Blastochloris tepida: one gene and its partner. The protein of the gene in region 1 interacts with the protein of each later gene in a pairwise test. Links are inferred from orthologs where the notes say so. Each region holds a gene or a part of one and is shown in the gene's direction. Other genes may lie near its edges.

What was found. The genes of interacting proteins can lie anywhere in the genome.
Region 2: the proteins of def (region 1) and BLTE_RS16920 interact in binary tests that used the Escherichia coli proteins (3 or more experiments, as listed by UniProt). The link is inferred for Blastochloris tepida from one-to-one orthologs.

The regions. Positions count from the first base shown.
Region 1 is NZ_AP018907.1:3,890,661-3,897,869, forward strand. The notes cover bases 2,851-5,783. They hold def (peptide deformylase), read left to right. Parts: upstream 2,851-4,025; coding sequence 4,026-4,541; downstream 4,542-5,783. Other genes in these bases: BLTE_RS17670 (AmpG family muropeptide MFS transporter), read right to left, coding at 2,851-3,411; BLTE_RS17680 (MerR family transcriptional regulator), read right to left, coding at 4,647-5,105; BLTE_RS17685 (SEL1-like repeat protein), read left to right, coding at 5,570-5,783. In the rest of the region: BLTE_RS17655 (DNA polymerase III subunit gamma/tau), read left to right, coding at 1-736; BLTE_RS17660 (YbaB/EbfC family nucleoid-associated protein), read left to right, coding at 794-1,111; recombination mediator RecR, read left to right, coding at 1,446-2,048; more of BLTE_RS17670, read right to left, coding at 2,062-2,850; more of BLTE_RS17685, read left to right, coding at 5,784-7,209. UniProt on the Escherichia coli protein: Removes the formyl group from the N-terminal Met of newly synthesized proteins. Requires at least a dipeptide for an efficient rate of reaction. N-terminal L-methionine is a prerequisite for activity but the enzyme has broad specificity at other positions.
Region 2 is NZ_AP018907.1:3,731,138-3,738,217, reverse strand. The notes cover bases 2,668-5,471. They hold BLTE_RS16920 (aspartate-semialdehyde dehydrogenase), read left to right. Parts: upstream 2,668-3,454; coding sequence 3,455-4,489; downstream 4,490-5,471. Other genes in these bases: BLTE_RS16910 (YeeE/YedE thiosulfate transporter family protein), read right to left, coding at 5,218-5,471; BLTE_RS16915 (YeeE/YedE thiosulfate transporter family protein), read right to left, coding at 4,662-5,207; BLTE_RS16925 (hypothetical protein), read left to right, coding at 3,107-3,322; BLTE_RS16930 (hypothetical protein), read right to left, coding at 2,668-2,924. Also shown: BLTE_RS16940 (lytic murein transglycosylase), read left to right, coding at 1-1,106; leuB (3-isopropylmalate dehydrogenase), read left to right, coding at 1,401-2,513; more of BLTE_RS16930, read right to left, coding at 2,622-2,667; more of BLTE_RS16910, read right to left, coding at 5,472-5,766; BLTE_RS16905 (carbonic anhydrase), read right to left, coding at 5,957-6,655; dual-specificity RNA methyltransferase RlmN, read left to right, coding at 6,836-7,080.

The DNA.
Region 1 (7,209 bases):
GATGCTGTCGAAGGGCATCGCCGAGGTGAACGCCGCGGCCCGGCCGGTGCAGGCGGCCGAGATGGTGCTGGTGCGCATCGCCTATGCCGCCGACCTGCCGACGCCGGACGAGGCGCTGCGCAGGCTCGCCGAGCTTGCCAATGGAAATGCTGCGCCATCCCTGTCGGCGGGGCCCAATGGCGGGGCGCGCGCCCAGCTCGTCGCCCCAGTCGGCGGCTCGATCGGCGGTCCGGTGGCGAGCGCGCTGGCGCGGCCTTCGCCGCAGGCAGAGGCGGGGATACGCCTCGAGACGTTCGAGGAGCTGGTGGCGCTGGCGGCAAGCCGCCGCGACATCCTGCTCAAGACCCAGCTCGAGACCGGGGTGCGGCTGGTCGCCTTCCAGGACGGGCGGCTGGAGATCGCGCTGGCCGGCGCCTCGCCGTCGATCATCGCCGAACTGGGCGAGAAGCTGAGGACGTGGACCGGGCGGCGCTGGGTGGTGACGCTGTCGCGCGAGGGCGGCGGCCAGACGCTCGCCGAGAAGCGCGCGGCCGAGCATGCGCGGATGCGCCACGACATCAGCGCCCACCCGGCGGTGCGCGCGGTGATGGAACACTTTCCCGGCGCGGAGATCGTCGAGGTGCGGCGGTTGGCCCCCGAACCGCCGGCCCCCGGCGACGGACCGGACGGCAGGGACCCCGACGACATGGGCCTCGACGGCCCGTTCGCCGACCCCGACGAGGACGACGCGTTCTGACGGACGCCGGAGCCTGAGACGAAGACCCGAGATCAACGAGCAGCAAGAGGGGACGACATGGATATCATGGGAATGATGGGCAAGGCCAAGCAACTCCAGGCCAAGCTCGAGGCGCTGCAGGCCGAGATGGACACCATCGAGGTCGACGGATCGTCCGGCGGCGGGCTGGTGACCTGCCGCACCACCGCCAAGGGCGAGTTGCGGGCGCTGTCGATCGACCCCAGCCTGCTCAAGCCCGAGGAGAAGGAAGTCGTCGAGGATCTGGTCATTGCCGCGATCGCCGATGCCCGCAAGAAGGGCGAGGCGGCGATGGCCGAGAAGGTGTCGGCGCTGGCCGGCGGCCTGCCGCTGCCTCCCGGCATGAAGCTGTTCTGAACAGCAACCGGTCGTCCCCGGCGAGCACCGCGAAGCGGTGCGAGGGAAGGGGACCCAAGGACCATGATGTCTCGGGTGGGGCTGAGCGGCCGCCTTTGCGACGAGCGTTGTGTTTTTCTGCGGCGTGGTTCTTGGGTTCCCTTCCCGACCGCCTGACGGCGGTCGCCGGGAACGACCGGTGGCGTCTCCGCGCCGACTTCTCCAGCGGCTGCAAGATGTGGATTCCGGGCGACCCATTCGGGATCCCGGAGAGGCTCTCGCCAAGAGCATCTGTCTGTTGTGGTTGACGACCGCTCCGCGTTGGCGCCGCAAAACCCTTGAACATTATCCCCCGATGCCTGCTGCCGCCGGTCCCGAGATCGAACGTCTGGTCCAGCTCCTGGCCCGCCTGCCGGGGCTCGGGCCGCGCTCGGCGCGACGCGCCGTGCTGCATCTGATCAAGAAGCGCGAGCAGCTGATGGCGCCGCTCGCCACCGCGCTCGATGACGCGCTGGCCAAGGTCTCGGTCTGCCGCATCTGCGGCAATATCGACTCGGTCAATCCCTGCAGCGTCTGCGCCGACCCGCGGCGCGATCCGAGCCTGCTGGTGGTGGTCGAGGACGTCGCCGACCTGTGGGCGCTGGAGCGGGCCTCGGTGATCCAGGCGCGCTACCATGTGCTGGGCGGCACGCTTTCGCCGCTCGACGGCGTCGGGCCGGACGACCTCAATCTCGCCGGTCTCGTCGGGCGGGTGACGGGGAGCGATGTGCGCGAGGTGATTCTGGCGCTCGACGCCACCGTCGACGGCCAGACCACCGCCCATTACGTCACCGACCTGCTGCGCCCCACCGGCGTCAAGGTCTCGCGCCTCGCCCATGGCGTACCGGTCGGCGGCGAGCTCGATTATCTCGACGAGGGCACGCTGGCCCAGGCGCTGCGCGCCCGCACGCCGGCGTGAGGCCTGCGCCTTCCTACTTTGCCTTGGCCCGGTCGGCCTGATCGAGTCCGGCGAAATGGCCGCGCACCTGCAGGACGGCCAGCAGCACGAGACCGGGCACCGCGGCGAGCGACGACAGCGCGAAGAACATCGGCCAGCCGGTCGCCTCTGCCACATAGCCGGCGCCGGCCGAGAGATACGTCCGCCCCACCGCGGCGAGCGCGGTCAGGAGCGCGTACTGGGTTGCGGTGTGGGCCGGGCTCCAGCACAGCGCCGACAGATAGGCGACGAAGATCACCGTGCCGATGGCGCCGGCGAAATTCTCGGCGATGATCGCCGCGGACAGCGCCCACAGATTGGTGCCGGCGAAGGCGAGCCCCACGAACACCAGATTCGAGACCATCTGCAGCAGCGCGCCGACCCACAGCGCGGTGGCGAGCGGCAGCGCGCGGGCGATGAAGCCGCCGGCAAAGCCGCCGATGAGGGTCGCCGCCAGCCCGACGCCCTTGACGATGGCGGCGTATTCGTCGCGCGTGAAGCCGAGGTCGATGACGAAGGGCGCGGTCATGGTGCCGGCGAAGGCATCGCAGAACTTGAACAGCACCACGAAGGCCAGCACGGCGACCGCCAGATCGCGGGTCAGGAACTCGGAGAAGGCGCCGGCCGCGGCCTTGGCCACCCGCACCAGCGCGCCGTCGCCGGCCTGCTGGCGGATGGCCTCGGCCGAGCGATCGGGCTCGGTGGCGAGAAGCGTGGTGACGAGGCCCGCCGCCATCAGCGCCGCCATGGCGAGATAGCCGGCGGTCCAGGCGCCGGCCCGGTCGAAGCCGTAACGCTCGAAGCCGGTGACCAGGAACAGGGCGCCGGCGGTCGAGGCGAGCATGCCGAGCCGGTAGGCGGCGACATAGCTCGCCATGCCGGCGGCCTGCTCGCGCTCGTCGAGGCTCTCGACACGGAAGGCGTCGATGACGATGTCCTGGGTGGCCGAGGCGGCGGCGACCAGGAGCGCGCCGAACGCCACCGCCCAGGGCGAGACGGCGGGATCGCGGGTGGCGAGCAGCACGATGGCGCCGATCAGCAGGATCTGGGAAAAGATCAGCCAGCCGCGCCGCCGGCCGAGCAGGCGCGACAGCACCGGCACGTTCAGCGCGTCCACCACCGGCGCCCACAGGAACTTGACCGTGTAGGGCGTGCCGACCAACGCGAACAGGCCGATGGTGCCGAGATCGACATTGGCCTCGCGCATCCACACCAGCAGCGTCGAGCCGGACAGCGCCAGCGGCAGGCCGGAGGCGAAGCCGAGAAACAGCACGATGAGCACGCGCGGCCGCAGATAGACGGCGAGCGTGTCCATCCAGTCGGCGTGGGACGGGGTGGCGGTCATGCGGCGGATCGCTGGTGCGCCGCAGGGCGCGGCGGGTGACGGGAGCCGGCAGTCTGGCGATTCGCGCGGCTCGCGCAAATCCGTTTCGGCAGCGGCGTCCGCGCTCGGGGCGCCGGCAGCGCGCGGGGCATCGCGCCTGGGCCGGCGGGAGACGGAATGGTCGCGGATGCAACCAAAGGCTTTGCGGCAGTGCACGATGCGGCGGCGGTTCGCCCCGGCCGGCGGGACGCTGCCGGAGCGGCGCGGTGACACCATGATACCGCGCGAAGCTGCCGGGGCTGTTCCGAACAGAACGGGAACGTTTCGGCAAAAAGAGAGGCCGGTACGGCGTCATCCGATGACGAAGCGCGTACCGGCCTTTGAGTCTCGGGAAGACCACGGTGCAACTCGACGACAGACGGACAAGACGCGATCTTGAATCGGCAGCGTCCGCCGGTCGCCGTGTCAACCAGGCGGGCGGATATGACCATGCGCGAGTGCAGTGCACATTGACATGAATCAGGCCGCCGCTACGGTCTAATGCCTACACGCGATGCGGGTGGCCGGGCCTGGCGGCGGCAAAAGCGTTGGGCCCGTTCGTTGACCCGCCGGGTTCCATCGCCTATTTCGCCTGTATGGCCATTCGCGACATTCTTGTTCTGCCCGATCCCCGGCTCAGGCTGACCTCGGCGCCCGTCGAGGCCGTCGACGACACCGTGCGGCGTCTCATCGACGACATGTTCGAGACCATGTACGACGCGCCCGGCATCGGGCTGGCGGCGATCCAGGTCGGCGAGCCGCGCCGCATCGTCACCATCGATCCCGCCCGCAAGGGCGAGGAGAAGCGGCCGCTGGTGCTGATCAATCCGGAGGTGGTGTGGTCCTCGGAGGAGAAGCGCTGCCACGAGGAGGGCTGCCTGTCGATCCCGGACTATTATGAGACGGTCGAGCGGCCGGACCGGGTGCGGGTGCGTTTCCTCGACCGCACCGGCGCGCCGCAGGAGCAGGAGTTTTCCGGCATCCTCTCCACCTGCATCCAGCACGAGATCGACCACCTCAATGGCGGCCTGTTCATCGACTACATCTCGCGCCTCAAGCGCGAGCGGGTGATGAAGAAGTTCACCAAACAGGCGCGCCGCGCCGCAGAGTGATCAGAGCCACCGAATGATCAGTCGGTCGCACCGCGCCGCCGGGTGATGAGCCCGGCGCGCCGGTCGCGTGCAGCGGGAGGCCGGCCCTCGGGGCCGGATGCCGCGTCAGTCCGCCGGGGTGAGACGGCCGGCGCTGCTGCAGAGCGGCAGGCTGCTGCGCAGCTCCGCAATCGCCTCGTCGATCTCCTGGCGCTGCTTCTCGAGCACGGCGATCTGCTGCAGGATCGTCTCCTGCGACAACGCCAGATTGGCGGCATCGTCGCGGCCCTCGTGCAGGGCGATCATCGCCTTGATCTCGGACAGCGTGAATCCGTAGCGCTTGCCCTTGAGAATGAGGACCAGCCGGTTGCGGTCGGTGCCGCTGTAGAGGCGGGTCAGGCCTTCCCGCTTCGGGCTGAGCAGGCCCTTGTCTTCGTAAAAACGCAGCGCCCTTAAGGTTACGCCGAACTCCCGAGCGAGGTCGCCAATCGTGAAATAATCGGATCGATTCGCGATCTTGGTTTCGCTGTACCCTGTGCGTGCCTCGACGCCGCTTGCGGCGATTTCGTGCTCTTTCATCATCATCCCAACTCTTGTTTATCTTTATTGTGCGAATCCGTTCCGCCCGTGGACCTTCGGAAAGACGGTCACTTGTGAAAGGGCCGTCAACGGCTGCAGTCCCTGCAACTACCGTTCTGTAGGAAATTACCTCCAAAAGTGTCTCGTTCCGCACATACGCAATTTCCTCGTCTCACATGCAACAGGAAAGAGCAGACCCCCTATCCGAGCGGAATGATTAATTAGACTAATTCAAAATTCCCCCGTGTTGAAGAGACTGCGCCGCCGCACCGTCCGTCAACGGGGGATTGAGGCCGAAACGACACACGTTGCCTCAACGCAAAGGTGCCACTGAAGTTGCATCGGCGTTAACCGTACATTTACCGTGGCAGGAAAAAGTGCGCGGGGACGCACAGCGCCCGCGTGCCGCCGGCAATTCCGGCTCCGGCGGCCCATCCAGCGGTGCCGGCAAACGCCCGACGGGTTTGACCATGACGCAAAGTGGATCGTGGAACCGACGCAGCACCGCTCCCGACGCGGCCGCGGATCTTGCCGCCGACGCGCTGGATGCCGCGCGGGCGGCGGCGGAGCGGGAAGGAGTTTCCCTGGAGCGCTGGCTTGAGCGCGCGCTTCAGGCCGAGGGCGGCGAGCCGGGCGAGCGCAGCGCTCCGCGGCGCGCCGCCGCCAGCGAGCGCCCCGAAGGACCGGATGTCCGGCGCGAGCCGCCGGCCCGCGAGCCCGAACCGCCCGCGCCCGGCGCCGAGGGGGTTGCGGCCGCGCTCGGCGAGGTGTCGCGCCGACTCAATGCTCTGCTTGGCGAGGTCGCCGGCGCGCCGCCGCGCGGCGCCGCACATCCGCGCGACGGCCTGGGACGGCCGGCCGGCCGCACCGGTTCGGAGCGGCGCAGCGGCCTGGAATCGCCGCAGCTCGATCTCCACCGCCGGCTGAACGAGCTTGCCGGCAATATCGAAGCCATGAACGAGCGTCTGTACAGCGCGGCCGAGGCGCGGCCGGGCCGGCGCCCGCTGCTCGACTCGGCGGTGGCCGAGATCAATGCCCGCCAGCGCCTGCTCGACGAGCGGGCGGGCCTGCGCGGCTACCGCTCCGATTATGATGAGGTGGCATCGCTGCGCCGCGACGTCTCCGAACTGTCGCGCAGCGTCAGCTATCTGTCGCCCTGCCGTTCGCTGGAGGCGCTCGACGCCTCGGTGCGGGCGCTGCACGCGCACGTCGAGGCGACCGCCCAGCCGGCGATCGACATCGACCAGCTCAACGACATGACGCGCATGCTGATCGAGGTGCGCGAGGGCGTGCGCGAGATGCAGGCCGAGGCCGGCATCGCCGCGCTCGGCGAGGAGCTGAAGGGCCTGCACCAGCGCTTCGACGCCCTCGACGAATCGCGACTGGAGCCGGGGGCGATCGACCGCCTCACCGGCCAGATCAGCGAGCTGCGGGCCACGCTCGAACAGTTTCCCGCCCTCACCGCCGCCGACGGCTTCACCGGCGAGCTGCAGCAGCTTGCGGCCAAGGCCGAGCGCATCGGCAGCGTGCTGGAGGATGCCGCCGCCGCACTCGAGACCCTGGAGGGGCTCGACCGCAAGATCGACAAGCTTGAGGAGTCGCTGGCCGCGACCTCGGCCGGCAGCGCCGAGGACGAGGCGCTGGAGGAGATTCGCGAGCGGCTCGACCGCCTGCAGGTCGCGCTCGAGAACACCGTCCGCAATGCGCCGATCGCCGTCGAGCGCTCGATGCTGCTCTTGGTCGACAAGCTCGATCGCCTCCAGGCGCTGGTCGCCGACGGTCCGGATCTCGGCTCGATCGACTCGCGTCTCGAGCAGATCGTCGAGCGGCTCGACCAGTCGGACAGCCGCCTCGGCCAGCTCGACGCGATCGAGCGCGGCCTGAACGACCTGTTCGCGCAGATCGAGGAATCGCGCTGCAGCGCCATCGACGCGGCGCGCGACGCGGTGCGCAATCTCGGCATGACGCCGGTCAACGACCTGATGCGCGACCTGTCGGAGCTGCGCACGGCCCAGCGCGAAACCGAGGTGCGCACCCACGGCACGCTGGAGACGGTGCACGGCACCCTGGAGCGGGTGGTCGACCGGCTGGCGATGCTGGAGGAGGACAT
Region 2 (7,080 bases), 160 kb from region 1 along the record:
AGGCCCGCGCCAAGGGCGTGCCCGAGGCGGTGCTGGATCGCGCATTCCGCGGCCTGCTGACCGACGCTTCCGTCGTCGGCTTCCTGCAGAACCAGCCGGAGTTCCGCACCCCGGCCTGGGACTATGTCGCCGCCCTGGTCGATGACGAGAAGATCGCCGACGGCAAGCGGCTGCTGAAGGAGCACGCCGCGCTGCTGTCGCGGCTGGAGGCGAAGTACGGCGTCGAGGCCACCACCATCGTCGCGGTGTGGGGCATCGAGAGCGACTACGGCAAGACGGTGGGGCTGCGCCACATCGTGCGCTCGCTGGCGACGCTGGCCTGCACCGCGCCCCGGCGTCGCGACTATTTCCGCACCGAGCTGATCGCGGCGCTCAAGGTCGCCGCCACCAATGAAATTCCCTACGACGCGCTCTACGGCTCGTGGGCCGGCGCGTTCGGCGGGCCGCAGCTTATGCCGACCGTGTTCTTCCGCGTCGCGGTGGACGGCGACGGCGACGGCCGGCGCAACGTCGCGACCTCGGTGCCGGACGTGCTGGCCTCGATCGCCAATTTCGTGCGCCTGAACGGCTGGCGCGCCGGCCTGCCCTGGGGCGTCGAGGTCGAGCTGCCCGACAGCATCGGCGAGGGCCAGACCGGGCGGCTGAACCGCAAGCCGGTGTCGAGCTGGGCCGGGGCCGGCGTTCGGCGGGTCGACGGCCGGCCGCTGGTCGGCGGCGGCCTGCCGGCGGATGCCCCGTCGGCCATCATCCTGCCGGCCGGGCGGCGCGGCCCCGCTTTCCTGGTCACCCGCAATTTCGAGGCGTTCTACCAATACAATCCCACCATCGTGTACGCCATGTCGATCGGCCACCTCGCCGACCGGCTGCGCGGCGGCGGCCCGATCGCCACCCCCTGGCCGACGACCGAGCGCCCGCTCGACCGCGCCGGCCGGCGCGAGCTGCAGACGCTGCTGATGCGGGCGGGCTTCGATATCGGCGGCGTCGCCGACGGCGTCATCGGCCGTCAGACGGTGGCCGCCATCCGCACCGTGCAGCAGAAGAACGGCCTGCCGGTCACCGGCCGCGCCACCGCCGACGTGCTGGAGGCGCTCCGCCGCGGGCGCTGAGCATGATGCGCAAAAGTGGGAACCGGTTTTGCGATAACATCATGCTCCAACAAAATCTTAATGGCCGCCGCAGCGCTGGGTGACGTGCAGCCCGCGCTGATACTTGCGGCCCGCCCCGCGAGCTTCTAGAGGAATCGTCTCATTCTCGTCGTCCCGGCCGAGGCGGAGCCGAGAGCCGGGACCGCATGCAGACAAATGACCTGCTGACGATCCCGGCTCTCCGCTCGGACCAGATGTCCTCGCTGCGGCCGGGATGACGCCAACACACCCGCTGACAGCCCTGCGAGATGCGCCATGCCTTCGTTCAAGCTCCTGCTTCTGCCCGGCGACGGGATCGGCCCCGAGGTGATGGCGGAGGTGAAACGCCTGCTCGCCTGGTTCGAAAAGCGCGGCATCGCCGCCTTCGACTATGACGAGCGGCTGGTCGGCGGCTCCTCCTATGACGCCGACGGCGTCGCCATCACCGATTCGACCATGGATCTGGCCCATGCCGCCGATGCCGTGCTGTTCGGCGCGGTCGGTGGGCCGAAATGGGACGGCGTGCCCTATGAGGTGCGCCCCGAGGCGGGCCTGCTGCGCCTGCGCAAGGATCTCGGCCTGTTCGCCAATTTGCGCCCGGCGATCTGCTATCCGGCCTTGGCCGAGTCCTCCTCGCTCAAGCGCGATCTGGTCGAGGGCCTCGACATCATGATCGTGCGCGAGCTCACCGGCGGCGTCTATTTCGGCGAGCCCAAGACCATCACCGACCTCGGCAACGGTCAGAAGCGCGCCATCGATTCCCAGGTCTATGACACCTACGAGATCGAGCGCATCGCCCGCGTCGCCTTCGACCTCGCCCGCAAGCGCCGCAACAAGGTGACCTCGACCGAGAAGCGCAACGTCATGAAGTCGGGCGTGCTGTGGAACGAGGTGGTCACCGCCGTCCACAAGCGCGAATATCCCGACGTGGAGCTGGAGCACCAGCTGGCGGACGCCTGCGGCATGCAGCTGGTGCGCCGGCCCAAGCAGTTCGACGTCATCGTCTGCGACAATCTGTTCGGCGACATGCTGTCCGACATCGCGGCGATGCTGACCGGCTCGCTCGGCATGCTGCCGTCCGCCTCGCTCGGCGAGGCCAATCCGGCGACCGGCAAGCGCAAGGCGATGTACGAGCCGGTGCATGGCTCGGCGCCCGATATCGCCGGCAAGGGGCTCGCCAATCCGCTCGCCATGATCGGCTCGTTCGGCATGGCGCTGCGCTATTCGTTCAATCTCAGCGACGCTGCCGACCTGCTCGATCAGGCCACCGCCAATGTGCTGGCCAAGGGCCTGCGCACCGGCGACATCGCCGCGCCCGGTCAGGCGACGGTCGGCACCACGGCGATGGGCGATGCGATTCTCGCCGAACTCGACGCGCTGGCGGGCTGAGCGTCATCAACCACCCCGAAAAACAGAACGGCCGGGCACCTGCCCGGCCGTTTCGTTTCGAAGTCCAAGTCCAAATCCAAGTCGAAGTCGACGTCCAACGCCGTCCGGTCAGAACTGCAGCGGCCGGATGCCGCCCAGCTCGAACGGCTGCGGCAGGTTGAACTGGCCGCCATCGCCGCCGGGGCCGGTATTCCACGACATCGGCACGCCCGGGCGGAAGCGCAGGTCGGTCGCATAGTCGGCCGCCGTGCGCGCCGGAACAGCCGTGCCCGGATAGAGGTAGGACTGATCCTTCGTCACGGTGATCCGCGACGGACCCCGCCGGCTCTGGGCGTCGGCCGCGCTCGGCAGAACGGTGGTCGCCGCGATGGCGAGCACGGCGGTGGAGGCAAGAAGACTGGCGAGCCGCATGGCACCCTCGATCCCGATTTGATCACACACTAATGGCCTTCGCATGCCGCCGCCAGGGCGGATTGCTCAAGACAACGCCGATCGGGCCCCACAGTTGCATCGGCGCAACGGCCTGCGGCGACCCGCCCGCGGAACCACGCAAACTCTATCGCGTTGCCAGTAAATACTTAGGGAACGCGTGCATGTATCAGCCCGGAAAATGGTTCGACGCGCTGTTTGCGGATCCGCCCGAGCGCGGACAGGTGATCTGGCTCGACCGGCGGGCGGCGCTGCGCAAGGCGCGCAGCCTGCGCGCGCCGCAGACGGCCCTTGCCGAGGAGCGCGGACTGCTGGTGCCGTTCGCCACCTTCGTGGCCCGGGCCCAGGCGAAGCGGCGGCTGCGCGGCCGGGCGGTGTGAGGCGGCGATCGCGCGCGTGCGTGTTGTCTCCGCGCCGCTTGTGCAATAGAAGCCGAGGCTCCCGGAGAAGGCCTGGACTCCCAGGTTGCCGCCGATTGGCCGCGGCCCGGGATGTTCGCCGGAGAGTCAAGGATGGGTTACTCGGTCGCAGTCGTCGGGGCCACAGGCAATGTGGGCCGCGAAATGCTGTCGATCCTCGCCGAGCGGGGCTTTCCCGCCGATGAGGTCATACCGCTCGCCTCGCGCCGCAGCCTGGGCGTGGAAGTCTCCTATGGCGACCGGACGCTGAAGGTCAAAGCGCTCGAGAACCACGATTTCACGACGAACGATCTGTGCCTGATGTCGGCGGGCGGCGCCGTGTCGAAGGAGTGGTCGCCGCGGATCGGCGCGCAGGGCTGCGTGGTGATCGACAATTCCTCGACCTGGCGCACAGACCCCGACGTGCCGCTGATCGTGCCGGAGGTGAATGCCGACGCGGTGGTGGGCTTCACCAAGAAGAAGATCATCGCCAACCCGAACTGCTCGACCGCGCAGCTCGTGGTGGCGCTGAAGCCGCTGCACGACGCCTTCACCATCAAGCGGGTGGTGGTGGCGACCTATCAGTCGGTGTCGGGCGCCGGCAAGGACGCGATGGACGAATTGTTCAGCCAGACCCGCGCGGTGTTCACCGCGCAGGAGATGGAGACCAAGAAGTTCCCCAAGCGCATCGCCTTCAACCTCATTCCGCAGATCGACGTCTTCATGGAGGACGGCTCGACCAAGGAAGAGTGGAAGATGGTGGCCGAGACCAAGAAGATCCTCGACCCCAAGATCAAGCTCACCGCCACCTGCGTGCGCGTGCCGGTGTTCGTGTCGCACTCGGAAGCCGTGAACGTCGAGTTCGAGAAGCCGGTGACGGCCGAGGAGGCGCGCGCTCTGCTCGCCAAGGCGCCGGGCTGCCTCGTCATCGATAAGCACGAGCCGGGCGGCTACATCACGCCGGTGGAGGCGACCGGCGAGGACGCCACCTACATCAGCCGCATCCGCGAGGACAGCACGGTCGACAACGGCCTGAACTTCTGGTGCGTGTCGGACAATCTGCGCAAGGGCGCGGCGCTCAACACCGTCCAGATCGCCGAGCTGCTGATCAACCGCCGGCTGATCGAGCCGAAGAAGAAGGCGGCATGAGGCTTCGTAGTAAAGCGTCGTAGGGCGCAATAGCGAATCGTATTGCGCCAAGCATGCGGCGGAAGACGCTGACGCTATTCCGCCCTGCTGAGCTTGATATTGACGACGCTTGATACGCGAAGGGGCGCCCTCGGGCGCCCCTTCGTCGTTCAGGCGGCAGTATAAACTGGCATCACAGCCGCCGCGACTCGACCACCGAGAACAGGGCGACCGCCAGCACCGCCAGCGCTGCGAAGAACACCAGCGCCGGCACGCCGGTGATGTCGGGCAGCGTCACCCGGCCGAGGTTCCACCACGCCAGCACCGTGTCCTTGAGCCAGGGATAGTTGAAGCCATAGAGCATGCCGCCGACCAGCATGCCCGCCGCACCGACCAAAGCGTGGACGCTGCCGGTGGCGATCGCCGCCACACCCGTGCCCGGGCAGTAGCCGTAGAGCACCATGCCCACCCCGAACAGCGCCGAGCCGAGAAGCACGCCGCCCATATTGGCGTCGCGCACCGCCATCTTGACGAGGCCGAGATCGACCAGCGCCAGCACGCCGACGCCGCCGACGATGATCGCCGTCAGCATCACCTTGAGGACGGTGAAGTCCTTGAAGCGGAACTGGTTGAGGATGGTGTCGTAGTGCGTCACCCGGCCGCGGTCGAGCAGCCAGCCGAAGGCGAAGCCGAACGCCACGGCGAGAACCAGGGCGGCAGTACCGGTCATCGGGAACATCGGCGCCTCCTCAACGCGGCTGGCGGAACAGGATGAAGGCGGTGAGAAGGCCGGTGGCGAACATCACCGCCAGGAACACCCAGCCGACCACAGCGAGCTGCAGGCCCTGCGAGATGCCGTTGCCGGACGTGCAGCCATTGGCGAGACGGGCACCGTACATGGCGATGACGCCGCCGATGAAGGCGACGGCGTAGCGCTTGAGCGGCGAGGGGCCGAACCGCTCGGCCCACACCGCCGGCACCTGCTCGAGCCGCCAGGTGCGGGCGGCGAGCGAGGAGGCCAGCGCGCCGAGGAAGGTGCCGACCAGGAACAGGGTTCCATAATCGAGCCGCATCGGGTGGCGCGCCCAATAGGCGTTCTGCGCCACGGCCTCGGCGCCGACCAGCGGCACGGCGAGCCCGCCGGACAGCTGCGACACCGCGGTGGTGATGCCGATCGGCGCCGCGACGACGACGAACACCACCCAACTGAGGACGCCGATGCCGGCGCCCACCAGATAGGGGCTCCAGTCGATGCGGCCGTGGGCGGCGGTGGAAGGTGACAGGGAGCTGACGGTCATGGGGACACCGCGCGGTTGAATGGAACACATGTAAATATACGAATGTGTTCTAGGGCCGTGACGCCGGTCCGTCAATGCCGGCCGCCGCATCCGGTTTCCCCTCACATCGCCGCGCGATCCGCTTGCCCCGGCCGCCGGGGACTCGGGTCATACGGCATACGGTTTCCAGCCCTGCAGGCCGGAACCCGTCTCACGCGCCGTCGGCGTCCACCGCCTCGGCGCGGAAGGGATTGCGCTGCGCCACCGGCACGAAGCGGTCGGTGGCCGGGTCGAGCCGTTCGAGCAGCCCGGTGGCGATGGCGAAATAGGCGCCGTGCAGATTGAGCTGGCCGGCCTCCACCCGCTCGCGGACCCATGGGAACGTCATCAGATTGGCCAGCGACTGGCGGATGCCGGCATATTCCAGCCGCGCCACCGCCGCATCCGGCAGGTCCGCGGCCGGCACGATGCCGGCGGTGGCCGCCGCCGGCTCGAGCAGCGACATCCATTGGCCGATGAAGTCGCCGGCCCCGAGGTCGGTGCGCCGGCGGGCATAGGCCATCACGCCGCCGCAGCTGGCATGGCCCAGCACCACGACATCCTCGACCTTGAGCACCAGCACCGCATACTCGATGGCCGCCGAGGCCGCGTGGTGGCCGCCGGGCTCGTAGGGCGGCACCAGATTGGCGACGTTGCGGACGGTGAACAGCTCGCCCGGCATGGCGTCGAAGATCACGGTCGGCGAGACGCGGGAGTCGCAGCAGGCGATCACCATCATTTTGGGGGACTGGCCCTGTGCCAGCGTCTCGTAATGCTCGTGCTCCTCGGCGTAGCGGCGGTCGAGGAAGGATTGGTAGCCGGCGATCAGCCGGGCGGGAAAGGCGGTCTCAGGCTTGGTGTTCTCGCGCATGGGTCCGTCCGCTCAGGGCCGCAACGTCAGTTGCCGTCAACGTCATATGGGCGAAACGTCATATGGGCGAAAGGTTCTCGCGGCAACGCGCCCGTTGACGATACGTCCGCCGATTGCCGGCCTGTCATCGCACCGCAGGTGTGGTATGACCCGCCTCCCATGACCGCCCCCATGACAATGATCCCCCACACCGACCACCTCCCCGCCGAGGACCACATCCACGCGCCCGCGACCGCCCCGAAGGCGCTCGCCTCGGCGACGGGCAAGCCCTCGATCGCCGGGCTCGGCCGCGGCGGCCTCGCCAAGGCGCTGTTCGAGGTCGGCGTGCCCGAGCGCGAGCTGCGCATGCGGGTTCAGCAGCTCTGGGGCTGGATTTATGAGCGCGGCGTCACCGATTTCGACGCCATGACCAATGTCGGCAAGGG